DNA from 3 places in the Paenibacillus sp. GQ49 genome. Region 2 is predicted to be linked to each of the others. Evidence: riboswitches for the same ligand, from Rfam matches in the RefSeq annotation. Region 2 holds a riboswitch; each other region holds the start of a gene.
What was found. Region 2 has a riboswitch for thiamine pyrophosphate ahead of thiC (phosphomethylpyrimidine synthase ThiC). Riboswitches for the same ligand answer to the same signal wherever they lie in the genome.
Positions count from the first base shown of each region.

Region 1: another riboswitch for thiamine pyrophosphate. It lies ahead of tenA (thiaminase II); the one in region 2 lies ahead of thiC (phosphomethylpyrimidine synthase ThiC).
Region 3: another riboswitch for thiamine pyrophosphate. It lies ahead of AC6CIF_RS17090 (thiamine phosphate synthase); the one in region 2 lies ahead of thiC (phosphomethylpyrimidine synthase ThiC).

Region 1 covers NZ_JCAXEL010000005.1:235,673-241,312, forward strand. Annotated here, with positions in the region: gene AC6CIF_RS12300 (endo-1,4-beta-xylanase) at 1-2,262, shown strand, start outside; TPP riboswitch at 2,468-2,565, shown strand; gene tenA (thiaminase II) at 2,679-3,341, shown strand; gene AC6CIF_RS12310 (spore coat protein) at 3,608-3,904, opposite strand; gene AC6CIF_RS12315 (hypothetical protein) at 3,916-4,116, opposite strand; gene AC6CIF_RS12320 (zinc-dependent alcohol dehydrogenase) at 4,148-5,284, opposite strand; gene AC6CIF_RS12325 (spore coat protein) at 5,281-5,640, opposite strand, start outside.
Region 2 covers NZ_JCAXEL010000024.1:46,836-52,475, forward strand. Annotated here, with positions in the region: gene AC6CIF_RS27780 (Fe-Mn family superoxide dismutase) at 1-956, opposite strand, end outside; gene AC6CIF_RS27785 (alpha/beta hydrolase) at 1,108-2,133, opposite strand; gene AC6CIF_RS27790 (IclR family transcriptional regulator) at 2,493-3,236, shown strand; TPP riboswitch at 3,385-3,498, shown strand; gene thiC (phosphomethylpyrimidine synthase ThiC) at 3,923-5,640, shown strand, end outside.
Region 3 covers NZ_JCAXEL010000009.1:70,646-76,285, forward strand. Annotated here, with positions in the region: gene thiO (glycine oxidase ThiO) at 1-806, opposite strand, end outside; gene AC6CIF_RS17090 (thiamine phosphate synthase) at 839-1,519, opposite strand; TPP riboswitch at 1,710-1,819, opposite strand; gene AC6CIF_RS17095 (ABC-F family ATP-binding cassette domain-containing protein) at 1,895-3,445, opposite strand; gene AC6CIF_RS17100 (hypothetical protein) at 3,584-4,567, opposite strand; gene AC6CIF_RS17105 (hypothetical protein) at 4,554-5,105, opposite strand; gene AC6CIF_RS17110 (hypothetical protein) at 5,102-5,500, opposite strand; gene AC6CIF_RS17115 (hypothetical protein) at 5,517-5,640, opposite strand, start outside.

The DNA.
Region 1 (5,640 bases), on a different contig from region 2:
AGCGTGAAGATTGCCAAAGCAGAATGGAATACATGGCACAAGATCACCGGAAAGTTTCAGTATAGCGATGATCCCACTGAATTGAAATTGTTCATCGAAACACCCTACATCTCTGAAGATAGCGTAGATACGTTATCGTTCTATGTGGATGATGTATCATTTACTCTGGCCGAGCAACTGGAGATTGAAGAAGGTATTCGGTCTCTTGCGGATCTGTATCAAGATGATTTCCCCACTGGTGCAGCGGTGTATCGCTGGCAATTGGAAGGCGCATATGGAAAACTGCTCACAAAACACTTTAACAGCTTGACCGCAACCTATGAGATGAAACCGAAGTACATGTCTCCTTCCGAAGGTGTTTATGAGTTCGAGGCAGCCGATCAATATGTTCAGTTCGCCGAGGAGCATGGTATGGGCGTACGCGCACATGCGTTGTTGTGGCATATTGATGCAGCAGAGTGGATGTTCAAGGATCCTCAGGGTAACCCTGCCAGTCGAGAATTACTACTTGCCCGGATTCAGGATTACGTTGAAACCGTCATGACCCGATACAAAGGTAAGATCTATGCCTGGGATGTGGTAAACGAGGCGATTGCGGATAGCAATGGTGATGCCAACGGTTTACGTAAAAGTCCCTTTTATGAACTAATCGGTCCGGATTACATTGAGAAAACCTATGAATTCGCTCGTGCAGCCGATCCGAATGCCAAATTATATTACAACGAATACTTCACGGAAGTCCCTGAGAAAAGAGAGCATATGTATCAGTTGGTCAAAAGACTGAAAGAAAAAGGGCTCATCGATGGTGTGGGTTTGCAATCCCACTATAACCTGGAATCCCCGCCCATCGAGGAAATTGAAAAAACGATCAACATGTTCGCCGAACTTGGATTGGATATTCAGATCACGGAACTGGATGTGGATAGCGGAATTCCATTTGGTGAAGAGATGTCGGATGAAGTTGCTGTAAAACAGGCGTATCGATATAAGGAACTGTTGGATTTGTACAAAAAACACAAAGACCACATTTCTTCAGTTACCTTATGGGGACTCCAAGATGAGAAGTCTTACAACAACCAGGCTATGCTGTTTGATTCAGCCCTGAAGGCCAAAAAAGCATACTGGGGACTCGTGGATGAATCCAGCTTGCCTGTGTTGACGCAGAGAGCCGTATCACTTTCGGGTAAACCGGATATCAAAAAACAGTCACAAGATCCGCTCTGGAACAAAGCGGTGTCCACTACACTGGAGGGCGACTCTTCGGGATCAGCCAGTTTCCGCACCTTATGGGATCATAGTAACCTGTATATCCTTGTCGATGTTCAGGATGCGAAGGCAGATGTGAATGACAAAGTAGAACTCTTTGTTGATCTCAATAATGGCAAGACCACCTCATATGAAGCAGATGACCGACATGTAATCATTAAGCGGTCGGGCAAAGCTGAGGGCGCGGAGCAGCATTCATATGGTGTACGCGAGACAAAAGCCGGATATCAGGTTGAATTGTCCATTCCGTGGGGTGGTATCCAAGTCGGATCAGAATATGAAGCCGGATTGGATATCCGTGTGACTGATGGCGGTTCAAGTGGGACACAGCCTTATAAACCACTGTACTGGAATGATCGAACACAATCTCAGGAACAGGATACAAGCAAATACGGCGTGATTCAGCTTGCCCCTATGCCTAAATCTGCACAAGCTGTGCAAGGGATTGTTCAGATTGATGGGAAGAAAGACACATCATGGAATAAGGCTGCACCATTTGAAGTAAAACGGTTGAACCAGAGCGAAGGTGCAGAGGCAGTGGCTCGCGCAATGTGGTCAGGTGAGTATCTATATCTGCTGATCGATGTCACTGATCCAAACATCATCACAGATAGTATCAACCCATGGGATCAGGATTCGGTTGAGATTTTCCTGGACGAGAATCACCAGCGCACACCGTATTTTCAATATGATGATGCCCAGTTCAGAATCAGTGCAGACAATGTCGGAACCTTTGCAGGCAGTGCTTCACCCGGACGCCTTGTAAGTGCTGTGAAGAAAACGAATAAAGGATACCTCGTAGAAGCCAGAATCCAGTTGAATTCACTGACGTCAAAGGCTGGAAATGTCCTCGGTTTCGAGCTTCAAATTAACGACAATCAGGGCGGAAGTAAGCAGAGCGTAGCTAAATGGAATGATACGACCAATGAAAGTTGGAGGAACACTTCCCAATACGGAATACTCACTTTTGTCGAAAAAAACAAACTCGGGCATTAAATCCTTTGCAGTAATAGCAAGAATAGAAATCATCATAACAGTGGATAAAACTCAACCATTGTTATGATGGTTTTCATTGTTTAAATACGTCACCGAAGCTGTTGAGGGGCGATAAATCTGCCTTGACTATATTTAACAGCCCTTGATATACTAAATGAATGTTATTTTTTCTTTTATGCGGATAAGAAAGTAATTAACTACATACAACCGTTTGCGAGGGAGCCTTAACCGGCTGAGAGGGTGTTAAACCGACCTTACCTGATTTGGATCATGCCAACGTAGGGATGCAACGATGAAACACTGTACTTGGGTAGCTCATGCGAACCCTCTTGTTTTAGTGTATTTGTCTGCGAAACATCCTATGGATGTTTCGTTTTTTTGTTTTTAAATACGTACATTATGAATTGGAGGAACATATGTTGACTATTTCAGAGAGACTATATCGGGCGGCGCAGCCTGTGTGGAAGGAATGTCTTGAGCATCCCTTTGTGAAAGGAATCGGAGATGGTTCCTTACCGGTTGAACAATTTCGTTATTATTTGTTGCAAGACTACTTGTACCTGTTCGATTATGCCCGCGTATTTGCACTGGGTATCGTCAAGTCGCACGACCCCAAATTGATGCAGTTTTTTAGTGAAAATGTAGATAACATCCTGAATGGTGAAATGAAAATTCATCGATCTTATATGGAGCGATTAGGAATTACAGAGGATCATGTTTTCCAGGTAAAACCTGCCCTGAAAAATGCAGCCTATACTAACTATATGCTCTCTGTTTCCCATGCGGGTGGCATAGCAGAAGTACTTGTATCCATTCTGGCCTGCTCATGGAGCTATGCAGAGATTGGTCAAGTCCTTGCTCAAAAGCCAGGTGCAGCTGATCATCCTTTTTATGGAGAGTGGATCACAGGATATGCTTCCTCTGAATACAACAGCAACAATCAATCCCTAGTGACGTTAACGGATAAGCTATTAGAAGGCTGTAGCGAGGGAACATACCAACGGATGGAAGATATTTTCGTGATGTGCAGTCGCTTTGAGCTTGATTTTTGGGAGATGTCATGGAGGATGGAGCCTTGAGTTCACTGGTAGTTAATTCAATTAGAGAGCACCGTCCATAAACAGTAAGAGGACATTAAAGCTCGTATTACACTAAGTGCAGAAAGTATACAGGGGTAGTCTCAGGATGGAAAATAAGTAGATTTAAGTAAAGGAACGCTTGTATAAGCGTGTTTCGTGACGATGCCAAAAAAAGGGCGGAGTGTATCCGCCTTTTTTCATTGTTGAAATTCTTGACACAGGAACATTTTGTTCTTTGAAGTCTCTGGCTAAAATCAAAAAGGGTGTCAGGACGGAATGTTCATAGCAGTCTGAATGTTTTTCAGATCAAGCTGAATTTGCTCTGCAATATGGTAAGGGTGGTATAAGCCATGCTGCACCATGTAATTTGATATCTTTTCATGAGAGTCTATAGCTTCATCGAGCTGTTTCATCAAAATTTGTTTGATTTCGGGGGTGGCACATTCGGTCACAGCCATGGCGTAGTTTCTGACGCTGCTCTTGGCGTTCATCAAAAAATCCATTGCGATGACGTCATCGGTCAGGGTATTAAGACCAGTCATATGTTCTAATATTGGGTTCATTTTTTTATCTCCTATACAGTCGCTTTAGACAGCACTCCACCGAGCTCTTGAAGCTGCTGTTGTGATAATGTCGCATCTTGTTGCAAAATTTGCTTGAGCTCCGGGTCGGTTACCAGAGCTTGCATGGTCATGGATTTAGTCATGCAAACCGTCTTGAACGCAGCTATTTCATGCACCTCGAGCATCTCATGCAAAGCGTAAGTGGAATCCATTCAGATTGTCCTCCCGTGTATCTATTCATATTTAAGGCTTTAAGATGACTTTAATGCAATCGTCCGTTTTTGTATCGAACACTTCATAGCCCCGCTTGGCCTCGCTGAGCGGAATGACGTGCGTAACAATGTCGCCAGGGTCCACTTTGCCAGATGTAACCAACTCGTACATATATGGCATGTAGTGAATGACCGGAGCTTGTCCGGAACGGATGTTCACGTTTCGCTGCATGATGTCACCAAGCGGGAATCCGTTATAACGTCCGCCGTATACCCCAGTGACTTGAATGGTGCCACCTTTGCGGACAGCCTGAGATGCAATGATAAATGCGCTCATGGTGCCGCCTTGCAGTTTCATACCGCTGGCTAGAAATTCAAGATCGCTCATCTTGCCGTCCATTCCTACCGCATCAATCACGACATCGGCGCCGCCTTTGGTCATTTCCTTGAGAGTGTTCCCAATATTCTTATCCTGTTCGAAGTTTACGATTTCCACATTGTTTGTTCGCTTCGCATGCTTTAAGCGGTAATCGACATAGTCGACGGCTATGACCCGCTTAGCTCCTTTCAGCCAGCAGAACTTCTGGGCCAGGAGTCCGACCGGGCCGCAGCCGAGCACGATGACCGTATCTCCATTCTTAACGCCGGCGTTATCTACGCTCCAGAATGCCGTCGTCATGGCATCGGCGATCAAGCTTAGCTTTTCGTCCGGTTGTTCGCAGTTTTCAGGGATCTTAAAGTGGGTAAAATTGGCAAATGGGACCCGTAAATACTCGGCTTGCCCGCCGGGATATCCGCCGGTCGTTCCGGAGTAGCCGAAATATGCGCCCATATCCCCGTGCTCGTTGGAATTGTCACATTGGCTTTCCAACTGATTTTTGCAAAAAAAGCATTCTCCGCATGCGATGTTAAACGGTATGATTACGCGGTCGCCTTTTTTTACCTTGGTCACGCCAGGGCCCACTTCTTCTACGATCCCCATCGGCTCATGTCCGATGACATAGTTCTCCTGAAGGTTAGGGATCATCCCGTGAATAAGATGAAGGTCAGAACCGCAAATCGCGGTACTGGTGATCTTTACGATCATATCGTCCGGTTTCACAATCTTCGCATCCGGCACCTCTTTGACCACGACATTTTTAACCCCTTGATACGTTACCGCCTTCATGCTTTATGTCCTCCAATATGTTCATCTGGGGTCCGATCAAACATCCCTTTACGTGACGTATCACCCGGGAACAGATTCATCTGCCCGATCATCACCGTATTTTTCGCCGAAAGCTGATCGAGTTGGTACTGTTCGTTCAGCTCATAAGGATGAAACCATTTTTTGCGAATCATGAGCTCCGAGATTTCTTGGTGCATTGCAATTCCCTGCTTCAGATGAGTATGCAGCAGGGCTCTTACATCCGGTGAAGCCGTTTCCGTCAGGGCGATGGACAAATTACGTACACCCTCCTTGGCACGAAGAAGGAAGTCCATGGCAAAAGTCATATCTGCCATTTCCGGCATATTCAATGAATT
Region 2 (5,640 bases):
TGTTCTGCCAGCATACCGGAAGGTTTGCCGCCGCCAGCAGGATTCATAATTGTCCAGAAAATCGTATGCAGGTAGTGGCCTGCCCCGTTGAAAGCGAGTTCACGTTCCCAATGTTTGATGAGTTCAAAGTTATTCTTTTTTCTCGATTCCGCCAGCTTCTTCTCTGCTACATTTAGTCCGTCCACATAAGATTGATGGTGTTTGTCATGATGGATACGCATCGTCAGCTCATCAATATGTGGCTCCAGCGCATTGTACGCATAGGGAAGGGGAGGCAGTGTGTGTCCTCCAATGGGAACCGGCTTTTCTTTTACGGGAGGTGCTATAGAGCTGGGTGTGGCTTGAGTTGTTCCGGTAGAAGGCGGTTGAACGGTTGCGGATTGGATCTGAGCTGAAGCGGCAGGTGCATTTACATTTCCCTCTGGAGAAGTTGGAGCTTCTGAAGCTTGGCGTTGGATGTTTCCTGACCCCGACGTATGCAGCGCATTTTTCAGAAAAAGTGATGGATCCGAATCCGTTTCACGCAAGATACCAGGTTGGCTAAGCGTATCCAATACGCCCAGAAAATACTCCGACTCGCGGATAAAATGCAGAATAAGTACTTTGGCAAGCGGAACAGCTTGCACAGCAGCACTTTGTTCCAGAAGAACATACAGCTGTTTGATGAACTCTCTCGATTGCTGTCGAGCTGCCAACACAAGTTGATCGATACAACGAACGATGTAGGGAGCAGGCGGATGGGTTCCAGGCAATAGTTGTTTTAAAAGCTGATTGGCTACTCGCTCACTGTTTGCAAAGGTAACCTCCCATTCCTCCAGTAGCTTGACGTATGGGGGCTCCAGATCAGGAAGCAGGGCACGAATGACGAGTGTATGTTCTTTCTCCTGCTCTTTCCAGAAACGGATTTCCTCCAATGTCCGCAGAGGCAGCAGGTGACCATATCCATACCAGTTCATCTTTATTTTGAACCTCCTTCAGATGAAATTCATTGCATGCAGACCGTCTGTTCATGCGTCCCAAGAGTATATTCTGCGAGCCTGTTGTCCTATGATTGCAAAAAAAAGAGCCCCTGAGGGCTCTGGAAAAATTCGATGGATTGGAATTTGGTTATTGTCCATTATTCGTGTTTTGCACATCGTCACTGCTTGTTTTCGTTACATGACTCAGGAAAGTTGAGACACGGCGCAGATATTCCTTTGGATGCTCCCGGAAGATCAACTCATGATGCGCGTCCTGGACAATCCATTCATCAGAGTACGGATTGGTCTGGTTGGCGGCGAGTTGCTCCGCAATTGGATAAGGCGCCTTCTCGTCCTCTGTGCCATGAATGAAGAAAATCGGGAACGGATAATCTTTCTTTTTCACTTCCTGGTATGGAATCTGTTGTAATCCGGTACCATTCAGAACAGGGAACAACAGATTCATGATCTCGAGTGTAGGCTGACGCGGGAGATCGATCTGGTTATGAATGTTGTGGTACAGCGTATCCGGCTCAAGCAGGAACGTACTGTCCAGAATCATCGCATCCACTTCCTGGGTAATCAGTCCAGTTTGAAGGGCCGTACCGGCACCCATGGAGAAACCCCAGACAACCAGTTCCTGCGCACCTCGCTGCTTGGCGAACTGGATGGCACCCAGCAATTGCTGTGACTCAGCTTTGCCACCTGTGGCTACAGCTTTGTTCACCTGTGAGGCGAAGCCATAATCGAACATGACCACGTTGAACCCAAGTTGATGGGCATAGTGGGCCAGGTCATACATGGGTACCCATGTTTCTTCACGATTGGCACCATAGCCGTGACTGAAAATAATCGTTTTGCTTGCAGCATTGTCAGCAGGTATATACCATCCCTGCATCGTCCGGCTGCCATCTGCTGCCGGGAACGTGATGTCTTCATACTTCATGTTCTTGGCCTGCATCGGATTGGAGAAGACAGGCGCTACCGTTGGATTGGATAATACCCATGCGATATAACCATGCAGTGCAATAAAACAAAACAGTAGAAAAAATACAACGGAGAGCAGCAACGCTACGATAATATGTTTGAACCGAATCAGCCTCGGTGATAGGGAAGAGGGCAGATCGGACACTTTTGTTTGCAGCGGGGCTTCGCTCTGGGATGTTGGATACATGAATGCCCCTCCTTTGAAGTTCAGTTGAAGATAACAACGACATGAAAAGAGAATTGCGTCGATTTCAGAGCCTGCTTCAGAGCGATATCTTAATGTAATATATCTTTATCGTATGTTCCAATATAGTCAAAGTCAATTGATTGAGGGCATTTGTTACGCAATTGTTATATAGTTCTTAAGATATATGGGTAACATTACCTTAGTGTGTAAATTACAGGGGATTAAGTCTTATAAAAAGGAAAAATTTACACGTTTGCCTATTTCGATTTTGGCTCTTTTTGGTTTACAGATGAGACCGTTTCTCATATAATTTATGTAACCAAGTTTCATGTGATGAAACATGAGGAGGGCATTATGCCATGGAAGATCGCAAGTTAACCGTCCGGGCTGTGGAGCGGGCGCTGGATATATTATTATGTTTTACCACACGCAGTGATCTGGGACTCACCGAAATTGCCAGCCAGATCGGCCTGCACAAAAGTACAGTGCACCGTTTGATGGCTACGCTGGAGGATCGAGGGTTCGTAATCCGCGATGCAGCAACAGAGAAGTACCGACTTGGCATCCGAATCTGGGAGCTGTCAGCTCATATGTCCCGCAGTGATGATCCCGCTATTCTGCTGCTGCCTGCGATGGAGCGACTGAGAGATCGATTGGGGGAGACCGTGAGTCTGTACCTGCGTGATGGCAGTGAACGGATTCGGATTCAGGCTGTGCAAAGTGATCAGGCGATTCGCCGAGTTGCTCCCGTTGGTGTTAGACTGCCGCTGTCTGTGGGCGCTTCCAGCAAAGTTTTGATGGCGTTTGCCACGGACGAGGATCGTGAAGAATTGATGAATGGTCCTGAATGGCCGGTATTTATCGATCCAGCGGTGTATTTGGCGCAAATGGTAGACATTCGGGATAACGGATATGCGACGAGTTATGAGGAACGTGAGCCGGGAGCTGCCGCGGTATCGGTACCGATTATGGATCGCAGAGGCAATATTGCAGCCGCACTCTCGGTATCAGGACCTGTCAGCCGACTTTCGCAGGAGACTTTGCACGAATACGCACCTGTGCTAAAGGAAGCGGCTACACAAATGGGGCTCATGTTATCCTGATGTTGATGTAAGGTCTGTCACCAATTAAGTTAGTAATTTGGAATATAAAGGTTGTTTTTATGTTCCGGTTGCGCTACTCTGTAATGGACGGCCCAACGGGGCCAGCTTCATTGAATATGAACGGCGGCTTATGTAAGCCGCAACTTATTAACGTTACTGGGGGAGTCCGAATTGTCCGGACTGAGACGGAATCGCATGAGATTCCGGACCCTTTGCACCTGATCTGGATCATACCAGCGTAGGGAAGTAATCGGCGATATGACCACAACCACCACATGATGTGACCCTTGTAGGGCTCCGTTAAGGAGCTTCATAAAGGTGCATTATTGGTGATGGACATTAAAAGTCGGTTCCTTCGGGGACCGGCTTTTTTATATACAGGGAACAGGCGATATAGCGCGGATTCTATGGGCCTCTTTTTCAATAACCTGCGAAAGTGGGCTTGGATGAGGAGGGAAGTCACCATAGATCCATGATCTGCGGCAGCCTTCGGTCTGTTGTGAACTGTACATGAATAATGTCTCCCCTGGTCTGGTGTAGGATCGCTCTTTCTTCTCTGCATTGCGCATGATTTGGGACAGGTACGTAAGCGAGCTAATGATGATGCCAACCCAAAACCAAGCGAACGAACACTGAGGAGGAGACAAGCGAACATGAGTACAGGAAATCAAACGGGACAACAAGCGATGGAACAGGAACATAACGATCAGCAGGTGGAAAAAGAAACAGGGGCGGCCGGACGGGTTCAGCCCTTTCCCGGCAGCCGCAAAGTCTACATTCAGGGCTCACGGCCAGACATTGCTGTTCCTGAACGTGAAATAGCCCTTCATGACACGAATACTCCCCAAGGGGTGGAGCATAACGAACCGCTGCGTGTCTACGATACGAGCGGCCCGATGACCGATCCCGAATTTCATGCGGATATCCGTGCAGGTCTGCCATCCCTGCGCACACGTTGGATCACAGAGCGTGGCGATGTCGAAGCTTATCAGGGCCGTACGGTTAAACCGGAGGATAACGGACTGAAACCCGGAGGGAAGAGAGCCGCTGCCGAAGAGTATCCCGGATTACGTGGCAAACCCTTGCGGGCACAGCCGGGACGCTGTGTGACCCAGATGCACTACGCGAGACAGGGAGTCATTACGGCAGAGATGGAATTCGCCGCCATTCGTGAAGGCGTGGAGCCGGAATTCGTGCGCCAGGAACTGGCGAGTGGAAGAGCCATCCTGCCGTCTAACATCAATCACCCGGAGAGTGAGCCGATGTTGATCGGTCGTCATTTTCATGTGAAGATCAATGCCAACATTGGCAACTCTGCTGTATCTTCTTCCATCGAGGAAGAGGTCGAGAAGATGACCTGGGCGGTACGCTGGGGATCGGATACCGTAATGGATCTGTCCACAGGCAAAGACATTCATACCACCCGGGAATGGATTATCCGCAATTCACCTGTGCCGATTGGGACGGTACCGCTGTATCAGGCGCTGGAGAAGGTGAATGGCGAAGCGGAAGCGCTGACCTGGGAGTTATACCGTGACACGCTAATTGAGCAGGCAGAGCAGGGCGTGGACTACTTTACGATTCATGCAGGTGTACTGTTGCGTTATATCCCGATGACGGCCAAGCGGATGACAGGCATTGTGTCTCGCGGTGGGTCCATTATGGCAGCATGGTGCCTTGCGCATCATCAGGAGAATTTTTTGTACACTCATTTTGAAGAAATCTGCGAGATTATGAAAAGGTATGATGTGGCGTTTTCGCTGGGAGATGGACTTCGTCCTGGCAGTATCTACGACGCGAATGATGAAGCACAGATGGCGGAACTGGCTACGCTCGGGGAACTGACGCAGATCGCGTGGAAGCATGATGTGCAGGTGATGATCGAAGGTCCTGGGCATGTGCCGATGCATAAGATCAAGGAGAATGTGGACTTGCAGATGGAGATATGTAAAGAAGCACCGTTCTATACGCTGGGGCCGCTGACGACCGACATTGCCCCGGGTTACGATCACATCACATCCGCCATTGGTGCGGCCATGATTGGCTGGTTCGGCACGTCGATGCTCTGTTATGTTACGCCAAAAGAACATTTGGGCCTGCCCAACAAGGATGATGTGCGGGAAGGGGTCATCGCCTACAAGATCGCGGCCCACGCTGCCGATCTGGCGAAGGGACATCCACGTGCCCAGCGCCGCGATGACGCATTGTCCAAAGCGCGGTTCGAGTTCCGTTGGCGTGACCAGTTCAACCTGTCACTGGACCCTGAACGTGCGCTGTCCTACCATGATGAGACGCTGCCAGCAGAAGGAGCCAAAGAAGCTCACTTCTGCTCCATGTGCGGACCAAAGTTCTGTAGCATGCGCATCACGCAGGACATTCGTGCCTTTGCGGCGGACAAAGGATT
Region 3 (5,640 bases), on a different contig from region 2:
TTGGGAACAATATAGATATCCTCTGCATACACCGTTCTGTCAGGTCTGTACCCTGCATGTTCATCTGAGAACTGAACGGCGGCTATTTCACCTTTTACCGACCACACAGGCAAGCTCAGATTCACATGTCTCATCAACTCTTCACTCTGTAATCCAGCCGCTATAATGACATGTTTGCATCTCATCTCACCGATCGATGTGGTGATTCCCTGCACACCGTGTTCGTTTGCTTGCACACGTATATCCTGTATGTCCTCCATAACCCGTGCTCCCATTGCTTGAGCGGATTCGGCGTATGCCTTCGTTAGGTGGACTGGGAGAATTTCACTCTCGTAAGGTCTGTAATAGGCTCCATACGTATCTCTGTTAAGCCATGATGCCTCCTGTTGCACAACGGAACGATCCCACCACACCTCATCAGCAGAAGTAGACAACGCAGACTTCCGATTGTCCTTATAACTACTTAATTCACTGTATGAACGAAAAGGAGTTAGGAATCCCTGGCGTTGCAGACCAGTCTCTACCTCACTGAGTGTAGCCATTAGCACCTGTTGCTCGGTAAGTAACTGTCTACTCTGCCTGGCAAGCTTAGCCATCAAAGGATGAGCAAAATCCTCACTGTCGGCCGCCAGCATTCCAGCTGCTGCGCAAGAAGTGCCTCCTGCAATCACCGAACGCTCCAGCAACAGCACATCCTGTCCACGGGAAGCAAGTTCATATGCAATGGCACAACCAACAACCCCTCCGCCTACAATAATCGTTTCTGCATGAACCTTATCCGGTCTATCAGTAATGATCTTCTTCATCAGCTCATCTCCTTGATTCAGCGGCTCAGACTTTATGTATCAACGATAGCCTGCCTTAATAATGCAGCCGCCTGATCCGGGGAATCGCTCGCCCATACATTCGAGATCACAGCGACTCCCTGTGCGCCTGCAGAGCGAATAGCGTGAATGTTTCCCGGTTCGATGCCCCCAATCGCCATGACAGGAATGGAGACACCAGAGCACACTTCAGCCAGAGCATATAATCCTCTTGGTTCAAGATCAGGCTTACTGTTGGTTGAGAAGACATGCCCAAAGAATAGGTAATCGGCTCCCCGTTCTTCAGCGATTTTTGCCTCATCGATTGAATGAACAGATACACCCAGACGAAGGCGTTGCACATTGCGTATAACAGCAGGGTTATAGTTTCGTATCGCATCTTGCCCCCAATGTACACCGCCATAGATGTCATTCTGTGAAGGCAGCTCTGAACCATTGATGACGATCCGGCAAGATGGAACGCCAATGCTGCGCAGACTTTCAGCCCAACCGATCTTGTCTTGCCATGTGAGTTGTTTTTCTCGTATGTGAATATAGTCCACCCATGGCCAAACGTCCTTTGCAGCTTTTACAAAAGATGCCTGATCCCCTGAACCCGTAGATACAACATGCAGTTCAAATGATCCGTGTACATGTTCATGAGAAAATACCGTACTGTTCATCTCCTTCCAGGCATGAATGCTATGAAAACACAAAAAAGCCACTCCCGTAGGGGAGTGGCTGCGTATTAATTATAGGACCAGATGACTGACTGATACATACAGTTCATTTCGTGCAATAAAGCTATAGACCTTATAGCCATAACGTTATACACGCAACTGCATGTTTCAATTCGTTAAGCAGACGGTTGAAATCCTTTCGAATTGCCGTTTGCTGTCATTCACTGAAACGCGCTCGCCACTTCCCTACGCTGGTATGATCCAGATCAGGTGCAAAGGGTCCGGAATCGCATTCTTCCATCTCAGCCGCATCGTGCGGCCCCCCTAGTGTTCATATGAAGTTGTAGCTTATGTTACCATAGACGGATTTTTTTGTCACTGTCATTTCTGTTAAACATTGTCTTAAATCGTCTAGTTTTTCTCAGACCATTCTTCGACATTCCATGTTTTGGTGACCCAACCCTCGTAAAAATCAGGTTCATGAGATACCAGTAACACCGTTCCCTTGAATTCTTGCAAAGCACGCTGCAACTCCGCTTTAGCTGTGACATCCAGATGGTTTGTCGGCTCATCGAATAGAATCCAGTTGCTTTCACGCATCAAGAGTTTGCATAAACGAACCTTGGCTTGCTCTCCACCACTCAGCATGTTAAGCGGACGGGTAATGTGCTCGTTTTTCAACCCACAGCGAGCGAGATGACCCCGGACTTCGTTTTGGGTCAAATGTGAAAACTCATTCCAGACGTCCTCAATCGGCGTGATATTCCCAGCACGAACTTCCTGCTCAAAATAGGCCGTTTCGAGATAATCTCCCAAAAAGGTCTTTCCACTGAGTGGAGATATTTTTCCCAGGATGGTTTTCAACAGCGTCGATTTACCCACACCATTACAACCTACGATGGCAATTTTCTCACCACGTTCAATTGTCATTGTCATCTTAGGCAGCAAAGGATACGTATATCCAATTTCAAAATCAATGCCCTCAAAGACCGTTTTGCTACTCGCACGGGCATCCTTGAATTTGAATGTTGGTTTGGCCGCTTCATCTGGACGATCAATACGTTCAATTCTGTCCAGCTGTTTCTCCCGGCTCTTCGCTCGACCTGAAGTTGAAGCACGTGCCTTGTTACGCTGAATGAAATCTTCCTGCTTCTTGATGTACTCTTGCTGCTTCTCGTACGCATCAATATGCTGGGCTTTATTCATATCAGCCATCTCGAGGAACTTGTTATAGTTCGCTGCATATCTCGTTAATTTGGCAAATTCCAAATGATAAATGACATTTACGACTTCATTCATGAATTCCGTGTCATGGGAGATTAAGAGAAACGCGTGCGGGTAGTCCTTCAGGTAACGTGACAACCATTCAATGTGTTCTACATCCAGATAGTTGGTCGGCTCATCCAGCAAAAGAGCTGTAGGTTTCTCGAGCAGAAGCTTGGCAAGAAGCACCTTGGTACGTTGTCCACCACTTAGAGCTGCGACATCTCGATCAAGACCAATTGCGGACAAACCAAGTCCATTGGCCATCTCTTCCACTTTTACGTCAATCAGATAAAAGTCGCCCTGTTCCAGTTGTTCCTGAATATCGCCCATCTCTTCCAGCAACTGCTCCAGCTTGTCTGGATCTGCATCTGCCATCTGGTCCGTAATATTCATCATTTCTTTTTCTAATTCAAGCAACGGAAGGAATGCATCCTTAAGAACGTCACGAATAGTTTTGCCTGGGGTAAGCTTTGTGTGCTGATCCAGATATCCATAACGTACCTTAGGTGTCCATTCTACTTTTCCACTATCTTTAAGCAATTTACCGGTAAGGATGTTCATTAATGTGGATTTACCCACACCATTGGCACCAACAAGTCCTACGCGCTCTCCGGCAAGTAAACGAAACGATACATTTTTAAATAACGTGCGATCTCCAAAATTGTGACTTACGTTCTCTACTGACAATAAACTCATAAGATGAGGTTGCTCCTATCTATTAGACATTACTTTTGTTATTGTTCCGAAATCCTATTCTAGCACAGGTCCCGTCTTTTCTGAAAGTAATGTAAACAGTTCAGGAACCTCTTACATGATTTTATCATACAGGCTCCCCTAACGATTAGAGCATTTATATTCAAAATAGCCTTGTGCAGCTGCTTGTCTTGCGTCTGTAAACACCTCTTCAGCACGGTAACCATTACCACATGTGGAGGGGTAATAGTACTTGATACCCGTTAAAGGATCTACCCCACCTACGATGGCCGTTTTCTTCACAAGTCTGCCTCCACCGATCGCATAATTGTTGATCTTTTGGTCACCCACACCTATACCTTGGATAAAGGCCATAATCCCTGTATCGTTAATGGAGTTGTACCAATCTTCCTGCGCAATCAGGGGCATCGTAAACGTATAGGAAATACCGTTCTTTCTGGCAAACTCATTATGGCGGTTAATCACATCAGCCAGATCATCCTGTACAACAGTCACAATCCGGCTTTGTCTAACTTGCTCAAATACGCTAGTATTCTGAAGTAAAGGAATCTGTGTGCTTGAGGCCAGTTCTTTTTGGAATCCCTCAATCCATTTCCCTGCGCTTGCGTCAAAGGCATATACGTAGTCGTCCAGTGTAAAGTTAATACTGTTACCATTAGAATCTGAATATGTATAAGGTTTCTTGGGGCTCCATACTTGCCTGAAAGAATCTTCAAGGTTACCTGTCAACTCTGTTTCTGTGGACAACATATAATAGCCATCATAATCCAGAATAACCACGGCAGGAATGTAATTAAACATGTTTCGAATAGCTGCGGGATCATCCTGAATCCCCATATTCAAAGCCATCGTCTGAGTAAATGTAATCAAGGCAAGCTCCTTGTCTGCTTTAACAAACTTAGTTGAATCATAACCTGCTTCATCATTTTGTTTCTCATTCTGATGCATCACTGCACCTGCATCCATGACTGCAGTTTGAAGTGCAGATCTGTATCGTTGACCTAGATATTGAGCCTCCTCGACATCTTGCGTATGGAGTGAGATGATCCAGAAAAGCGGGAAAAAGATCAGCATGAATACAATGGAAAGCTCAGTAATCTTCATTGAGAACCATACCTCCGTATGTTACAAATACTGCTGAAGCCTGAGCCGTACCACTCAACCATTCACGAATGAGCATGGAAGGTGTACGATTTGTATTTTGGAGAGTCACGGTGAAAAAATCCCCTGTCGTCAACGTATATCTTCGGCCAGGATCATCGACCGGTATCACACCTGAAGATGGGAATAGTCTCTCTCGAATCTGAGCTGCATAATATCCATCCTGCACTACCTCATAGGTCCCGGTAAAACTGTTATTGTCCATCGGGTCTGTATAGTGAGGTACATATTTCTTATGTAAATGTTCCATCGACACCTCATACACATTGCCCGTCTGGGCCAGTTGCTCCTCAAACTCAGCCAACATTCGAGGTGAAATATACCCTTTCGTTCGGACGGCATCAACAAAACGTGTTACATTCTGAATAGCCGTCATACGTGCTATATCATCCTGCCGATCGGCTGTTTCAGCAGCTGGGTACACATAGAGCAAAAGGACTGCGAGCAATACGGCAAGCAGCTTGGATGCGGCATTAATCAATTCACACTGGCCTCCTTCCAAAAAACAATCTTGAGCAGTTCTCCATGTTCATTTCGTACATACTCAGGTCTGTAGGTGGCATCGAGCTGGACAGGAATTGTCGCTGTTTTGTTGACAAGTGGATCAATCACATACGAAGTCCCATCTACCTCCACAGGAATGCCTGTACCAGTCATCTGCCTCACGGTATGCAACACTTCTGCACCACTATACTGATACGGATTGGTGGTATGCAGTGTTGTTGTCAGCCGACCTTCCATGCCTGCTGTTGTCTGTACTCTGTCGTTCAAGGCCGCTGATAAAATCTTAACATTCTGTTGCCCGTACAGGCAGGCTGTCACAAACAGGACAACCGCCGTACAAAACAACATGAGATGCTGTGTATTCCGGGACATGTTAAACCAACTCCTGTCAGGATTGCTGGAAGATCAGCCCTCTCACCACGTTGGATCGGTCTTTTACGATAATGGCTTTGAATTTACCACTTGGATTGACATATTGATTGTCTTTTTCACTCATGGTCTGGTTAATAATC